One region of the Aerococcus loyolae genome, then DNA from elsewhere that is predicted to be linked to it. Evidence: riboswitches for the same ligand, from Rfam matches in the RefSeq annotation. Region 1 holds a riboswitch; the other holds the start of a gene.

Region 1 (8,522 bases):
CTTGAATGATAAAGCGTGAATCTTGGGATAAGTCTTTCAGGATATCAATTCGCTTCCGGTAATGATCATTAAAGGCAGTCTGACTATCGAAGGTAGCCGGCTCTTGGTTCAAAGCATCCACACAAGCTTTTAATTCATTTAAGTAGTCCTTCACCTTATTTTCTAAATCTTTATCTTTAAAGCTTTGGTCTTGATACTTTTTCATTTCCTCCCACTCAGTATTGAAGGAATTAATGAGGGCTTGACTACCTGCATTGTCACTATTTTTATCGACTTGGCTAGCTGCTTCCTGTTTCTTTTGCCAGGTGGTAAAGAGATCACTAAAAAATAGGTCATCGGTTTTGTTTTGCGAAGAGCAAGCACTTAGAAAGAATAAGGTCGCACAGAGGCAGGCCAAGGCAATGATTTTCTTGAATGGCTTCATTAAATAGGTCCTTTCTACATTTAAGTTGATATTATTATATCATTACTTTAATAGGCATAGAAAAGAATTGAAAGGAAAAGCCATTCGAAGATCATGCTAAACTTTGATACAATAGAACTATAGGAGGGCTGGTAATGAATAAGATCGAAACTTTAAAAAATATGATTTATGAAAGTGATCGGATCGTCTTCTTTGGAGGAGCAGGAGTATCCACAGCAAGTGGCATTCCTGATTTTCGTTCTGCGGATGGTTTATTTATGCAAGATTCTGGATATCAGGTCAGTGCAGAAGAAATTATTTCACATTCTTTCTTTGAGAAATATCCCCAAATATTCTTTGACTATTACTTTGATCATTTAGTTTATCCAGATGCTAAACCCAATGCCTGTCACCGCTATTTAGCTGATTTAGAAGCTAAGGGGAAAGAAGTTGCCATTGTCACTCAAAATATCGATGGTCTTCATCAAGAGGCGGGAAGTCAAAAAGTCTATGAATTACATGGCAATGTCTGGGATAATTACTGTCTAAAATGTAAACGACACTATCGGACAGAAGACTTAGAAAAAGATGAGCAAGGGATCCCACGATGCAGCTTTGACCAGGCCATCGTACGCCCTAATGTCGTTCTTTACGAAGAGGCACTCGATCAAAAAGAGATATTAGGGGCGGTTAGAGCCATTGAGCAAGCGGACTTGATGATCGTTGCTGGGACTTCTTTAAGAGTCTATCCTGCCGCTGGTTTAATTGATTATTTTAATGGCTCTTATTTAGCAGTCATTAATAAAACAAAGATTCAAGTGGATAGAAAAGATACGCTGGTCTTTGAGGATTCCTTAACTAATGTCTTTAAGGCTTTAGATATTTAAGAATGTTATTTCAAAAAGGTTTCTATTTTTATGGTATTGGATATTTGCTTAGAAAAGTGAGTATTTTCTTTTTGGGGCGTTTATGATAGTCTATGAACCATAGAATCTTTAAGAGAGGTTAGGTGAGTTATGCTAATTCCATACATTTCAAATTATGAGAAAGTAGTTATGGGTTTGTTATCTTATCTAGATGCCTATAAGTCTATGGATGACTTGATGGCAGAAATGAAGCGTATAAAAACAGGTAAGCGTCAACTTTACTTATGGCGTGATGAAGAAACCGATAATATTGTCGGTATTATTGGTTTTGACCAAGATGAGGAAAAAGAATTACTATTAGTACGATATAGCTCAGTTAATCCTTCTTTCGACCAAAATGAGATTACCTATGCCATGCTGACTGCTTTAACCCAGGAATTTCCTATGTATACCATTAGCGGCTCACTAGCTATGTCTGATATCTTAAAAGGATGGGCCTTACATGAGCAACGTACCATGCCACATATCATTCATCACGATGGGGAAGGTTTATGAATAAAACTAAGCAAGAAAACACTGAAACTTCTAATGATGAATTACACATCGATCTAGCGGCTTTTGAGGGGCCGCTAGATTTGCTTTTGCACTTAATTAAGCAGATGGAAGTTGATATTTTTGATATTCCCATTGTTGATATCACCAACCAATATCTAGAAACGATTCACCGCCACCAAAAAAGGGACTTGGAACTAGCTAGTGACTATTTGATTATGGCGGCCAGTTTAATTGAAATTAAGACTAAATTACTCTTACCCAAAAAAGCCATGGAAAAAGAAGAGGAAGACGATCCACGTGCCGATTTAGTCCAACAATTACTAACTTATAAGCAATATAAGGCTGTCTCAGCTATCTTAGAAGAAAAACAAGCTGACCGGTCTTTGAGTTACTCTAAAGAGGCCAGTGACCTCTCTGATTTACAAGCCGTTGTGCCTTTGCCTGAAAACGAAGTAAGCAGTGAAGACCTCTTATCGGCCTTAAAAAAAATGTTTTTACGCTTGAAGCAAGAACAACCACTTGAAAGAACTGTAAAAGGGGAAACTTTTACTATTGATGAGGCGATTACGAGTATCGAAGAAGCCTTGGACCAAGAGCCAGACCACTTGTCCTTTTTTTCTTTGCTGAGTTCGAATCAACCCAATAAAGAAAAAGTTGTGACTTATTTTCTGGCTTTGTTACAATTAGTTAAACAAGGAAAATTACTTATCCAGCAAGATCAGATTGCTGCAGATATAAGCATACAAAAGAAGGATGATGGGGATTGACCATTGAGGGAGCTTGCGAAAGTTTGTTATTTGTTGCTGGTGAGGAAGGCCTTAGCCTAGAGGAACTAGCTAATCTTTTAGATCTTTCTAAAGAAAAGGTCCAGTATCGTTTGTGGAACTTAGACAAGAAATTAAAAACTGATAGCCAGCGGGGGCTTGAATTAGTATGCCTAGGAGGTCGCTATCAATTACTGACCCAAAAGACCTATGCTGACTTGATCCAAAAATATGCCGTCAGTCCTTTTGCTTTGAAGCTGTCCCAACAAGCCTTGGAAACCTTGGCAGTGATTGCCTACCAAGGCCCAATTACCCGATTAGAAATTGATGAAATCAGGGGGGTTCAATCGCAAGCCATGATCAAACGGCTCTTATTGCATGATTTGATTGAAGAAGCAGGGCGAAAAGAGGGACCTGGACGTCCGATTCTTTACCAAGTAACTAATTATTTTTATCAATATTTTGGATTGAATTCAATAGCCGACCTCCCTGACATATCATCCCTTTTACCTGAAGAAGAGGAAGATAAGGGCTTATTTGATGAAGAAGGAGATAAATAATGGAAAGATTACAAAAGGTTATTGCCCATGCTGGTGTGGCTTCTAGACGTGATGCTGAAAAATTAATCCTTGCAGGTCGGGTGCAGGTCAATGGCCAGGTGGTTACTGAACTCGGCACGAAGGTGACAAAGAAAGACCTCGTTGAAGTTGACCAGGTGCCTATATATAAAGAAGAACCTGTTTACTACTTATTCAATAAGCCGGATGGGGTCATTTCTTCTGTTGCTGATGACAAAGGGAGAAAAGTAGTCGTTGATTATTTTAAAGAGATTCCCCAACGTATTTATCCTATCGGGCGTTTAGATTATCATACGACTGGAGTCTTACTTTTAACCAATGATGGGGAGTTTGCTAATTTATTAATGCATCCTCGTTACGAAATTGATAAGGTCTACGTGGCTAAGGTAAAGGGTTATCCTAGTCCCGATGCTCTTAAGCGCTTAGAAGAAGGTCTAGTGATAGACGGGCAGAAAACCGCTAAGGCTAGGGCAAGAATTCGGAAAAATAAGGCTGCTAAGGAAAATGCAACCGTTGAGTTGACAATTCATGAAGGACGTAATCGTCAAGTCCGTAAGATGCTTGAAGCAATTGGTCATCCCGTAAAACGTTTGAACCGCGAACGCTATGGCTTTTTAACGACTGAAGGTCTAGGAGTGGGTGAATATCGGCCATTATTAAAAGCTGAAGTTGAGCGTTTAAAACAATATGCCTTACAAAAATAAAACGCTTGCATTTCTCCTATAATGGGGTTATATTTTATTTGTAAAATTAAATAAATGAAATCTTCGGGGCAGGGTTAGATTCCCGATCGGCGGTGATAGTCCGCGAATCAGTGAGCTGATAGAACTAGTGAAATTCTAGTACCGACTGTAAAGTCAGAATGGGAGAAGATAGTAAATACTTACTAATTAATTCTTTTCATTGAAGACTTGCGGTGAAAGGAATTTTTTATTTTAAAGAAATAACAATTAACCCTGACTGAGAAGAAGAAAGGGGAAATTGTTATGAAAACAAGTACACGTCAGTTAATTGTTACCGCAGTGATGGGGGCTATTGCCTTTATCCTTATGATGTTTTCTTTTCCGATATTGCCTGCTATACCTTTCTTAAAGGTCGATTTTTCTGATGTACCGATCCTATTCACCACCTTTTTGTTTGGTCCATGGAGTGGTGCAGGGGCTGCTTTTGTACGGAACTTTTTGCACTATATTCAAACAGGTGGCAATGCGGGTTACCCAATCGGAGATATGGCTTCTTTCATAGCCACTCTTTCTTATTGCTTGCCAATTTACTATATTTTACGTAATTATGATCTTCGTTTGAGCAAAGAAGTTGAAACGGCTAAGTACTATGTCAAAGTCTGCTTTGCTTTTGCAATTGGTAGCGTATTAATGACGTTTGTCCTTTCCTTGGCTAACTACTATGTCATTACTCCTTTCTATATGGCCGTGATGAATTTTGAAATTCCTAATATGCAAGAATATATTCTTTATGGCATAGTACCCTTTAATTTACTCAAGGGTCTGATTATTTCGGTAGCTAACTTTATTGTTCTATCGGCTGCCTTACCTGTAGCTAAGCGACGTTTAGTTTAGTCCAGGGCTCTTATTATTAGCTAGATAAATCCCTTGCCATTGAAATAAAAAAGACACCAGCTTAATGAGAAGCTAATACTTACTTGGCTCCTTAAGCTGGTGTTTTTATTTGCTTATTTTTTGTGGAGAGGGCATTCTTCTTCCTGGTCTTGAGAAAATTTGAGTTGGTTAATCATTTGGTAAATCCAACCTAAATCTTCAGTAGTTAGATCATCTTTGATTGTATGGATAGTTATGCCTTTAAGATTGAACAAGGGGTAGGTGGTTAATAAAATATCAATCCTTGAACTATCTAGGTCTTCCATAAAGTAAGTATCTATAATGGGGGTGACCTCAATTAATGAGCCAAAAAACAGATGGAGTTTGCCACAGATTTCCTTAGTACTGTAAGAACGACTGGTATAAACCGCGATATTTAGGCGTTTATAGTCCTTGTAAAAATGATTGATAGTTAAGGGATAAAATGAATAGACATAAGAAAACATAATAGCCGTACGTTTGGCAATTAGCTCTTTACTGAAATAGGATTGAAAACTTTCTAGAATTGGCTGTAAACGGGCGTTAAAGCCAGGAAGAAAGAGTTCCCATTTTTCTTTTAGATTATCGATTTCTAAAGCAGTCAATTGCATCTTAGAGTAATTTTCATTTTCATTTAAATGGTAAATTGTAAAATGAAGTGCATAGAGAAAAGGACGACAAAAAACCAGTGATGCTCTATACTTAAAAGCGTCTAAACCCAAGTAAAGGAGCACTCACTGGCTATGAAACATTCTAACACGAAACCTAGATCATATACACACCTTTCTGCAGAAAAACGCGGAATTATCCAAGCAATGCACCAAGAAGGACATAAACAGAAAGAGATTGCTGACGCCGTTGGCGTCAATCAATGCACCATATCTCGTGAACTAAAACGTGGAAAAACACGTCAAATGAACTATGATCATACCTACGTTGATGTCTATCTTGCAGAAACTGGCTCGCGTGTTTATAAAGATAATCGGTCAAATTCTAAAGCCAGAGGCGCTTTGTATGGAAAATCTAACTTCATTAAAGCCTTTGAGGAAGCCTTACTGACACCTAAAGAAGACCGTATTTTCAGTGTTGATACGTTTATTCATGATTACCGCAGAAAACACCCTTTAGAAAGAGTTCCTTGCACCAAAACCATGTATAAATATATCAATCTTGGTTTATTAAATGTGAGGAATATTGATCTTCCTATGAAAACAAGGATTCGTCCAAGAAAACAACCTAGTGAACCGCGTGGGACGAATAAAAAGGTATTTGGAAAAAGCATTGATCAGCGATGCCCAGACGTCCTTTCAAGAGAAGAATTTGGTCACTGGGAGCTTGACCTCGTGATAGGAAAGAAGACTAAAGGAGAGCCATGTCTTATTACTCTAGTTGAACGGAAAACGCGAAAATTCCTCACCAAGAAGACTTGGAAGTGGGATGCAGATTCCATTGTAAAATCGGTTAAAAAGGTGATTCTTAAAGAGGGTCAAGCGTGTTTTAAAACCTTAACGACCGATAACGGCAGTGAATTTTCTAAACTATCTCAGCTTGAGTATGCTCTGAAGGATTTGGAAGTCTTTTTCGCCCATGCCTATTCAGCTTGGGAAAAAGGCAGTAATGAGAGACATAATCGCATGTTAAGAGAATTCTTGCCCAAAGGGACAAGCTTTAAAAAGCTGACATACCAGGAACTCGCACACTATACGAATACAATAAATAATCGCTTTAGAAAGGTCTTAGATTATCAAACCCCTAACGACTGTTATAACCTAGAAGTTGCGAAACTTCAGGAAACGCTTAAAGAAGCAGGCTAAAGTGCTTAACAAAGCATAGAGATTCAGTGTGGGCCAGTCAAGGTCCGCTTCGCTCTCCACCTTGACAGCCCCACCCTGAATCTCTAAATGATAATCAAGCACTTTAAGCTAGAGAAAAACGGGCCAAGAATTATTGACTTTATCAGCTTTTTAGTTATTTGGCATGACACTGGGATTTTTTAAAATAAATATGCACTTGATATTGCAATTTACCTTTTCATTTAAATCGAGATTATTCTGACAGCAATTATAGAGTAATAAAAGCAATAAATCCTTCTTATCTTGGTCTAAAGGACTTAATCGCTGGCTGGTCGTTAGTTGATCCAATTCTTCAAAGAAGTTAGAAACGGCTTGAGAATGATCATTTGAAGAACGGATTTCTTCTTGTAAGGCTTGGATAGATAAGTAGGTGGTGTGTGGTGCTAGTCCGACTAAGAGTTGGCGGACGGCTTCAGAGTTGATGGACACTTTTAGACGATATTCGATATCAAAGATAGTAAATTGAGCTTTTGTGGCGGTTAAGGATTCTTGTAAGCTCGATAGGTCCCTAGGTAAGTAACTGTCTTGGACCAAGTTTTTATGCTTATAACGAATTAAATTGATGGCAAGAATAATGGGAAACATGGGGTGACTACTATAAAGTCCTAGGCTAGGAATGGAGTGTCTTAAGTAGAGGGAAATTTTGTTGATGTCCTGATGACTCACCTCATTAAAAGGCCATTGGGTTAATTGGTAGCCAAATTCAAAAAAATCATAATAAAATTTCCTTACTTCACGTTCGGGGCCTTCAATATTAAAGGGGTTCATGGTGAGACTAAGACTTGGATAATAACTGGTAAAAAACTGATTAATGGAATCAATGATACGATAAAGAGTGGACCGACTAACAAATAACTTTTCGCACATATAAGAAATATAGTAGATTTTTTGACTGAAAATGGTCCGTATTAAAATGAAATAAATACTATTGCTAAAAAAGTAAGGATAAAACTCATTGATCTGAGGCGGGGTAGAAGCTACTAATTTGATGTATTTATATTTCATTTCAAACTGTAGTTTGTCAGGAAAAATTAGAATGAGCTGCTTTAAGTCAGAAATTATTGTCTGTGATGAACAATTAAAATGTGTTTTTAATTCTTTGATGGCCACCATTTCTTGGTCACTGGTAATGAGATATTTAATAATATTTAAGCGCCGCTGGTCTAATTTACCCAGTAGCTTGGCCATTGTTTGACCTGTTGATGTATCCATGTTAAATATTACTCCCTTCTGTAAGAAAAATTAAAGACGACTTGGAATTTATCCAGTCGTCCTTTTTGTTTTTAATCTCAATCATGTTGATAGTAAATGTCTTTTTAAATAGTGGGCTTGCTTTTTAGAAAAACAGTTATGATACACATGCAGTCTTGATGCGTAAAAACAAATAGTCTTATTACATTAAAACATAAGAATTTGAATTTTAATATACAATCCTTGGGATAACTATGCCAAAAATTAAATAAAGGCTAAATTATTGAGACCGGACTTAGTAAAAATTATAAAGTATTATTGATCAGTAAAGGTGAGTTAAATAGATAAAAATTAATAGGCTTTATTTCATTTAGCATGTTGTCTGCTTCTTCTTTTTCCTTTTCCGAAGGTCTTCGCTATAATGAAAGTGAGATTAGATAATGAGGGGGGAAAAGATGTTAGAACTCTTAGCTGAAGTCAAGAAAGGCACAGCAGACTTGAATCAAAATACACTTTATCAGATTCTGATTGGTAAACGCACACCCTCTAGCTTGTTCTACGCCTATAGTCACCAGCTCTTATTCTTATTTAACTTATGTCCTCAATTATCCAAGTTAAGCTGGAAAAAGTTAGGCCAAGTTGATCATGAGCCAGAGACTGATATGCAAACTTTACTGGCTGGTCTAAAATACCGGCAGGGACTATTTCCAAAGGCTA
Region 2 (8,522 bases), 840 kb from region 1:
GATTCATTCGTGAATAGGAAATTGGGAGTGCATAGAGATGAAAAGAAATATTATTTTGATGGGCCTACCTGGTGCAGGTAAGGGAACCCAAGCTGAACGCATTGAAGCAGCTTATAAAATTCCTCATATTTCTACTGGTGATATGTTCCGCCAAGCTATGGCTGACGGCACGGAATTAGGGAAGAAGGCCAAGTCCTATATGGATTCTGGTTCTTTAGTACCTGATGAAGTAACCAACGGCATTGTCAAAGATCGCTTAGCTCAAGTCAAAGACGATGAAGGCTATATGTTAGATGGTTTCCCAAGAACCATCAACCAAGCCGAGGCTTTGGAAGAGATTACGGCAAGTATTGATCAACCCATTGATGCAGTCATTTACATTGATGTTGATCCTGAGGTGTTAAAACAACGTTTAACCGGTAGAATCATTTGTCGTTCATGTGGGGCAACTTATAATGTTAACTCTAACCCACCAAAAGAAGAAAACACCTGTGACCGTTGTGGGAGTCATGATTTCTACCAACGTGAGGATGACAAGGCTGAAGTTGTCGAAAATCGTATCCAGGTGAACCTCGAACAAACCAAGCCCCTGGTTGAATTCTATGAAGCTAAGGGCAAACTCTATAAGGTTCCTGGCGACATTGGCATTGAAAATGTCTTTAACCGCATTTCTGAAGTTATCGAAGATTAGACTTGATAACTATTCTTTGTTGTGGTAAAATATTCGAGTTAGTCGAAAGATACACCTACTGTTTGAAGCTATTACTTGGATAGACTGGGAGGATATATTGTGGCTAAAGAAGATATGATTGAAGTTGAAGGTACTGTTACTGAATCGTTACCAAATGCAATGTTCAAAGTCGAGCTCGAAAACGGCTTTGAAGTTTTAGCGCATATTTCAGGAAAAATGCGTGTTAATTATATCCGTATTTTACCTGGCGACCGTGTAAAGGTAGAAATGTCTCCTTATGACTTAAGTAAAGGACGTATTACCTACCGATTCAAGTAATGGTGGTATAAGGAGGTAAAAGAGTGAAAGTTAGAGCATCAGTAAAACTTATTTGTGAAAAATGCAAGGTAATTCGCCGTAGTGGCCGTGTGATGGTTATTTGTGCGAACCCTAAACATAAACAACGTCAAGGTTAATTAATAGATAGGAGGGACCAGATAAATGGCACGTATTGCAGGAGTAGATATTCCTAGAGATAAACGCGTTGTTATCTCATTAACCTACATTTTCGGTATCGGTAAAGCCACTGCTGAAAAGATTTGTGAAGCTTGTGATGTTTCCGAAGATACTCGTGTTCGTGACCTCACTAACGATGAACTTGACCGCCTACGTAAAGAAGTGGACAAGATCAAAGTTGAAGGTGACTTACGCCGCGATATCAATATGGATATCAAACGTTTACAAGAAATTGGTTCATACCGTGGTATGCGTCACCGTCGTGGCTTACCAGTTCGTGGACAAAATACTAAAAATAACGCACGTACCCGTAAAGGTAAACGTGGCTTAGCAATCGCTAAGAAGAAATAATTAATTTAAAATAAAGGAGGTTAGCATACAGATGGCAAAAGCAAAACGTCAAGGATCACGTAAACGTCGTGTCAAGAAGCATGTTGAGTCAGGCGTTGCACATATCCACTCAACATTCAACAATACTATTGTGATGATTACTGATGAACAAGGAAATGCGATTTCTTGGTCTTCTGCAGGGGCTCTTGGCTTTAAAGGTTCCCGTAAATCAACACCATATGCTGCACAATTAGCTTCAGAAACAGCTGCTAAAACAGCAATGGATCATGGGATGAAAACCGTAGAAGTATCGGTAAAAGGTCCTGGCTCTGGTCGTGAATCTGCTATTCGTGCACTTCAAGCTGCAGGATTAGAAGTTACTGCAATTCGTGATGTAACACCTATTCCTCATAATGGTTGTCGTCCTCCAAAACGTCGTCGTGTTTAATGTTTTAAAACGATTGATGCATTTGGACTTACTTAAAGGTGCAAGTTTTCACGTTTTGAAAGGGGTAAACTACTAGATGATCGAAATTGAAAAGCCAAATATCGAAACCATTGAAACCAGCGAAGATAATAAGTTTGGTAAATTCGCTGTCGAACCACTAGAGAGAGGTTATGGGACGACTTTAGGTAATTCCCTTCGTCGTGTACTTTTATCCTCATTACCAGGGACAGCTGTTACATCGATAAAGATTGAAAATGTTTTACATGAATTTTCAACTATTCCAGGAGTACGTGAAGACGTTACCCAAATTGTTCTTAATATTAAGCAACTTGCGCTTAAATTATACGATGTCGATGAAAAGGACATTGAACTTGATATCACTGGACCAGCTGAAGTAACTGCTGCAGATATTACTGCTGATGCGGACTTCGATGTTTTGAATCCAGATCTACATATTTGTTCTTTGGCTGAAGGTGCCAAAATCCATATTCTGATGCATGTTAAGAATGGACGTGGCTTTGTTCGTGCTGAAAACAACAAAACGGACGACATGCCTATTGGTGTCATTCCGGTCGATTCAATCTATACACCAATCAAGAAGGTTAACTACCAAGTAGAAAATACCCGGATCGGTGAAGTCAATGAGTACGATAAATTGACTTTCGATATTTGGACGGATGGAACGATTGCCCCTAAGGAAGCTTTAAGCTTAGCGGCTAAAGTCTTAACGGAACATCTTGCAATCTTTGTTAGCCTAACTGATGAAGCTCAAGAAGCTGAAATCATGGTTGAGAAAGAAGAAACACAAAAAGAAAAAATGCTCGAAATGACCATTGAGGAATTAGACTTATCGGTACGGTCCTATAACTGCTTGAAACGGGCAGGGATTAACACCGTTGAAGAACTTACTCAAAAGACTGAAGCAGAAATGATGAAGGTCCGTAACCTAGGACGTAAATCATTAGACGAAGTCAAGGGCAAACTCGACGCATTAGACTTATCTTTAAAAGATGATGACTAATATCTTTAAGAAGGAGGAATACTAAGAATGAGTTACCGTAAATTAGGTCGTAGTAGCTCTCAACGTAAAGCCTTATTACGTGATTTAACTACTGACTTATTAATCAACGAACGCATTACCACGACTGAAACTCGCGCTAAAGAAATTCGTAAAACTGCTGAAAAAATGATCACTTTAGGTAAAAAAGGCGATCTCGCTTCTCGTCGTCGCGCAGCAAGTTACTTACGTAATGAAGTGAGCGATGTTCGTGTTGAAGACGAAAAAATCGTTATTGAAACCGTTCTTCAAAAGTTATTCAATGACTTAGGTGAACGCTACGCTGACCGTCAAGGTGGTTATACTCGTATTTTGAAAACCGAACCACGTCGTGGCGACAACGCTCCAATGGCGATTATTGAATTAGTATAAAACTTTTGAGTGTTATGATGATGGAAAGGGGCTTTTGCCTCTTTCCGAGTCTAGCTCTTTCATCCCTAGGCAGAAGTCTAGGGATGAAAAAGTTTGTTTTTTATTGAGACATATTATATGTCTTTTTTTTTGCGCTTTTTTAGTTTTCGGTAGAGAATATTTGTTATAATAATAATGTTAATGAACATTTATAGAGAAGAGGTTTCCCCATGCGCCAAGAACGGCTATATTTACCTCAGCTAGATACCCTGAGGCTCTTTGCCATGCTTGCCATCATTTGCTATCATTTCTTCACCAATTCCTTGCCGGGTGGCTTTTTAGCGGTGGATATATTCTTAATCCTATCAGGCTACTTGGTGATCAGTCAGTTAGAACGGCGGTTTAGGGAAGGCAAGTCCTTCAGACTGGGCTGGCAGTTTTTCAGGCGCTTAGGGAAGATGTTTTGGCCCTTGGTCTTTTTTATTATTCTCTTACTAGCGCTCTTACTTCTATTTCAACCTGAGCTGTTAACCAATATCCGCCCAGTGGTCTTCTCCAGCTTGGCCTTTGTCAATAACTGGTATCAGATTGCCATCGGGTCTTCCTATTTTGCTGAATTTCTCCACCCCTCGCTTTTGACCCATCTTTGGTACTTAGGGGTCTACCTACAATCGCTAGTGGTTTTTTATTTCATCTATGGCTTACTGCGGCGGCGGATGACCAAACAGCATTTTACTTATTTCTTAATCGTCTTAGCCTTGATGTCAGTGGCCTGGATGGCTTTTATCTTTACTCCCGGTCAAGATCCCAGTCGGGCCTACTATGGGACCGATAGCCGCTTATTTTCCTTTTTACTGGGAAGCATTGCTTTCTTGATGGGGGAAGAAAGCATGGACTTCTCACATCGCTTGCTTAAGACGTCTTGGACGCCAGACTTAATTGCCCTAGTGACTGCTGGTATATTAGCAGTCTTGATGAAATTCTTGAATGATTCTTCCATATGGACTTACTACGGGGGCATGTTGGTCTTTGACCTACTGGTAGTCTTATTTGTCTTGGCTATTGTCCAAGATCAGTCCTTTATTGGTAAGGCTCTTCGTTTTAAGCCTTTGGCCTATATCGGGCGGAAGAATTATTTTGTCTACCTGACCTATTATCCGATTTATATTGTCTTTACCGCTCACGCCAGTCAACAAAACTGGTTTACCATGCAACCGTGGTTACAGGTCTTGGCCATCTTTGTAATAGGTCTACTCTTAGACGCCTTAGTTAACCAGCGCTTAGTGACAGTCCCGATTTATTTACGGCCTAAAGGGGAGCCCCTGCGTTTAATTACAGGCTTTCGTCAAGTCCGGTCTAAGGAGACTCCTTGGTATCAAAAAGTTCTCTTTTGGGGCTTTACCCTGGTTCTAGCCCTGGCTCTCTTTGCCCTGGTGACGGCACCTAAGGGCGAAGTGGTTCTCAAGTCTGAAGCTGAAGCCCGGGAGGCCCGTGAAGCGATCGAACAAGCCAACCGGGAAAAGCATACCATCGCTAGTGATAGTGACGAAGATATTGAAAAATACCGGCAATCGCTCAGTCAAGACCAACAGGCCATTGTCAGTGATTTCTCCAATGAGGTCCTCTACCAGGCGAACGGCCTCAGTTTTACCTTCTTAGGCGACTCCTTAACCATCGATGTCTCTAAGGGGATTACGGCCCTCTTCCCACGGTCAAATATCTGTGCCAAGGTGGGACTCCAAGTCTACCAAGCAGGTGAAATGATCGATAGCTTTAGCGCTGATAATGAGATCCAGGATAAAGTGGTGGTAGACTTAGGAGCCAATGGTGGCTTTACTTCCCAACAAATCAACCAATTGCTGAAACGCTTTGAAGGTAAGAAGATTTACCTGGTCAATACCCATGTCAACCGACCTTGGCGCCAACAAGTTAACGAAGCCTTGAAAGCAACCGCTGATAGCAGGAAGGACTGTCAATTAATTGATTGGTCCGCTTACTATGATCAAAATGCCCAAGCCGATTGGCTCAGCCAAGATGGCATTCACTTCTCAAAAGCGGGGGTCAAGGCTTGGACCGACTATGTGGGACGGGCACTAATTGAAGATAATAAGTGATAAATCAGTTGAAATATAGCACTGGTTCCGTTACACTAATAAGAGATTTACAGATATCTTCGGGGCAGGGAGCGTTTCCCGACCGGCGGTAAAAGTCCGCAAGCTATCAAGGGATTGATAGGAATGAACTAGTGTAATTCTAGTACCGACAGTAAAGTCTGATAGGAGAAGAGTGAATACGATAACTATAGCCCCTCCGTTAATTTGAACGGAGGGTTTTATTTTAGAAATGGGGAGACAACTTGGAGTCGATCATCTCTGTCAAAGATGTTAGCTTTCGCTATGATAAGGAAGAAGACAAACAAACCATCAAACAGGTTTCTTTTGATATCTTTGACCAAGAATGGGTAGCCATTATCGGTCATAATGGCTCAGGAAAATCTACCATGGCCAAACTAATTGATGGCTTATTAGAAGCAGAATCCGGCCAGATTCGGGTAGCCGACTTAGAGCTCAATGAAGCTAATGTCTGGACGATCCGGCAAAATATTGGTCTGGTTTTTCAAAATCCTGATAATCAATTCGTTGGGGCTACTGTTGAAGACGATGTGGCCTTTGGCTTGGAGAATGCTGCGGTGCCACACGATGAAATGGTCGAGCGGGTCAATTGGGCCTTAGAAGAAGTCGGTATGTCGGCTTATCGGCAATATGAACCCAGTAACTTATCAGGGGGGCAAAAACAACGGGTAGCCATTGCTGGCATTATTGCCCTCCAGCCCCGGGTCATTATCTTAGATGAAGCTACTTCCATGCTTGACCCAGAAGGGCGTGAAGAAGTGATGGAGGTCATCCGCCGTCTAAAGGAAAAGAGCCAGCTCACCGTCCTATCCATTACCCATGACTTAAGTGAAGCGGCCAGTGCGGACCGGATCTTAGTTTTCCGCCAGGGAGAAATCGTTAATGAAGGCAAACCGGCAGAAATATTTTCCTATGGGGATAAGTTGATCGATATGGGATTGGGCGTGCCCTTTAGTGCGCAATTAAAAAATGCCCTAGCCCAACGTGGTTTTTCATTTAAAAAAGATTACTATACTGAGGAAGGGTTGGTGGATTACTTATGCAAATTGAATTCCAAGGCGTAAGTTATGCTTATGGGGCAGGCACTCCCTTTGAAACCTTGTCTTTGCATGATGTCAATTTAACCATTCCCGACCAAAGTTTTACCGCCTTTATTGGCCATACCGGTAGCGGGAAGTCAACCGCCATCAAACACCTTAACGGCCTCCTGAAGCCTACCCAAGGAACAGTTCAGATTGGGCCAGACCAGGTGACCAAGAATTCTAAAGGGGAAGTTCTACGGCGCATCCGCAGCCAAGTAGGGATTGTTTTTCAGTTCCCCGAGTCGCAACTTTTTGAAGAGACTGTCCTTAAAGATGTCATGTTTGGCCCCTTAAACTACGGAGCCAGTGAGGAAGAAGCCCGTCAAAAAGCCATTGAAGCCCTTGACTTAGTTGGGTTAGCGAGTGAGCTTTATGACCAATCACCCTTTGACTTATCTGGTGGGCAAATGCGTCGAGTAGCTATTGCTGGTATCCTTGCCATGGAACCCCAGGTCTTAGTCTTGGACGAACCCACGGCTGGTTTGGATCCTAAAGGCCACCGGGACATGATGGCCATGTTCTACCGACTCTATAAGGAACGCCAGTTGACGGTGGTTCTGGTGACCCATCAAATGAATGACGCCGCCCAATATGCCAATCATATTGTCGTGATGAATAAAGGAACCGTGGTTCGTCAAGGACCCACAGCAGAAATCTTTTCTGATGCTGACTGGCTCAGAGACCATAGCCTGTCACTACCTGATAGTTTAGAATTTAAGGCGGTTTTAGCTGACCAAGCAGGAATTCAACTCCAAGACAATCCGCTAACCGTTGACCAACTCGCGGATAGTATTCTTAACTATTTTGAACTAGGGGAGGTTCAAGATGAAGAATAAATTTATTATGGGACGTTATTTGAACGGGGATTCTCTGGTCCACCGAATGGATCCAAGGGCCAAATTGATCATTATGTTCATCTTACTGATCTTTATCTTTTTCGCCAATAATGGCCTGACTTATGGGATCTTAGGTCTCTTAGTGGTGGGCTTTGTCTGGTTGACCGGGATTTCTTTGAAAATCTTTCTCAAGGGCTTAAAGCCGATGATCCTATTGATCCTAATTACGGTGACCTTACAATTATTCTTTACCCGGACAGGGGAAGTCTACTGGCAATGGGGCTTTTTAGCCATCACCGATGAAGGTCTATGGAATGCCTTATTTATCTTTTTACGTTTCGTTTATATTATTTTCATTTCTACTATCCTTACCTTAACCACTAAACCCCTGGATATTACTGATGGCTTAGAAAGTTTGATGAAGCCCTTAAAAAATATTCTACCAGTCCATGAAATTGCCCTAATGCTATCCATTGCCCTGCGCTTTGTACCGACCTTATTAGAAGAGACGGATAAGATTATGGATGCCCAATGGGCCCGTGGGGTTGACTTTAGCGAGGGCTCCTTAATGAGCCGGATTAAGGCCATTATCCCCATTCTAGTGCCCCTCTTTGTCTCGGCTTTTGACCGCGCCTATGACTTATCCATTGCTATGGAAGCGCGTGGCTACCAAGGGGGCGAAGGGCGGACCAAGTACCGTTTACTCCACTGGCACCAACGCGATACTATGGCTATCGGGCTAGTGGCTTGTGTTTGCCTAGCAATATTAATCTTTAGGTCCTAATGGTCAAGGCAAGTGAAGAATGAAAAAAGTGACAAAGCTGGCAGTGATGGCCGGCTTTTCCTATTTATTTGTGATTATATAAGGAGAGAGGCGTTTGATAATTATGCAGCAACGCTATAAAGCGACGATTGCCTATGATGGTAGCCCCTATGTGGGCTTTCAAGTCCAACCCAATGGTCCCAGCATCCAAGCTGCCCTGGAAAAGGCCTTGAAATTAATGACGAAGGGCCAAGAGATACCTGTCTATGGGTCTGGCCGTACCGATTCTGGGGTCCATGCCCTAGGGCAAGTGGTTCACTTTGACTACCCTTCAGAG

Evidence for each region. Region 1 has a riboswitch for FMN ahead of CJ190_RS03250 (ECF transporter S component). Riboswitches for the same ligand answer to the same signal wherever they lie in the genome.
Region 2: another riboswitch for FMN. It lies ahead of CJ190_RS07070 (energy-coupling factor ABC transporter ATP-binding protein); the one in region 1 lies ahead of CJ190_RS03250 (ECF transporter S component).

What each region holds. Positions count from the first base shown of each region.
Region 1 covers NZ_CP126958.1:729,622-738,143, forward strand. Annotated here, with positions in the region: gene CJ190_RS03220 (FxLYD domain-containing protein) at 1-424, opposite strand, end outside; gene CJ190_RS03225 (NAD-dependent protein deacylase) at 559-1,290, shown strand; gene CJ190_RS03230 (hypothetical protein) at 1,420-1,824, shown strand; gene CJ190_RS03235 (segregation and condensation protein A) at 1,821-2,591, shown strand; gene scpB (SMC-Scp complex subunit ScpB) at 2,588-3,148, shown strand; gene CJ190_RS03245 (pseudouridine synthase) at 3,148-3,870, shown strand; FMN riboswitch at 3,926-4,044, shown strand; gene CJ190_RS03250 (ECF transporter S component) at 4,153-4,743, shown strand; gene CJ190_RS03255 (hypothetical protein) at 4,857-5,372, opposite strand; gene CJ190_RS03260 (IS30 family transposase) at 5,505-6,575, shown strand; gene CJ190_RS03265 (helix-turn-helix domain-containing protein) at 6,726-7,826, opposite strand; gene CJ190_RS03270 (helix-turn-helix domain-containing protein) at 8,261-8,522, shown strand, end outside.
Region 2 covers NZ_CP126958.1:1,572,468-1,580,989, reverse strand. Annotated here, with positions in the region: gene secY (preprotein translocase subunit SecY) at 1-17, shown strand, start outside; gene CJ190_RS07110 (adenylate kinase) at 38-691, shown strand; gene infA (translation initiation factor IF-1) at 791-1,009, shown strand; gene rpmJ (50S ribosomal protein L36) at 1,033-1,146, shown strand; gene rpsM (30S ribosomal protein S13) at 1,172-1,537, shown strand; gene rpsK (30S ribosomal protein S11) at 1,569-1,964, shown strand; gene CJ190_RS07085 (DNA-directed RNA polymerase subunit alpha) at 2,041-2,985, shown strand; gene rplQ (50S ribosomal protein L17) at 3,013-3,393, shown strand; gene CJ190_RS07075 (acyltransferase family protein) at 3,603-5,486, shown strand; FMN riboswitch at 5,538-5,663, shown strand; gene CJ190_RS07070 (energy-coupling factor ABC transporter ATP-binding protein) at 5,729-6,568, shown strand; gene CJ190_RS07065 (energy-coupling factor ABC transporter ATP-binding protein) at 6,544-7,422, shown strand; gene CJ190_RS07060 (energy-coupling factor transporter transmembrane component T family protein) at 7,412-8,206, shown strand; gene truA (tRNA pseudouridine(38-40) synthase TruA) at 8,310-8,522, shown strand, end outside.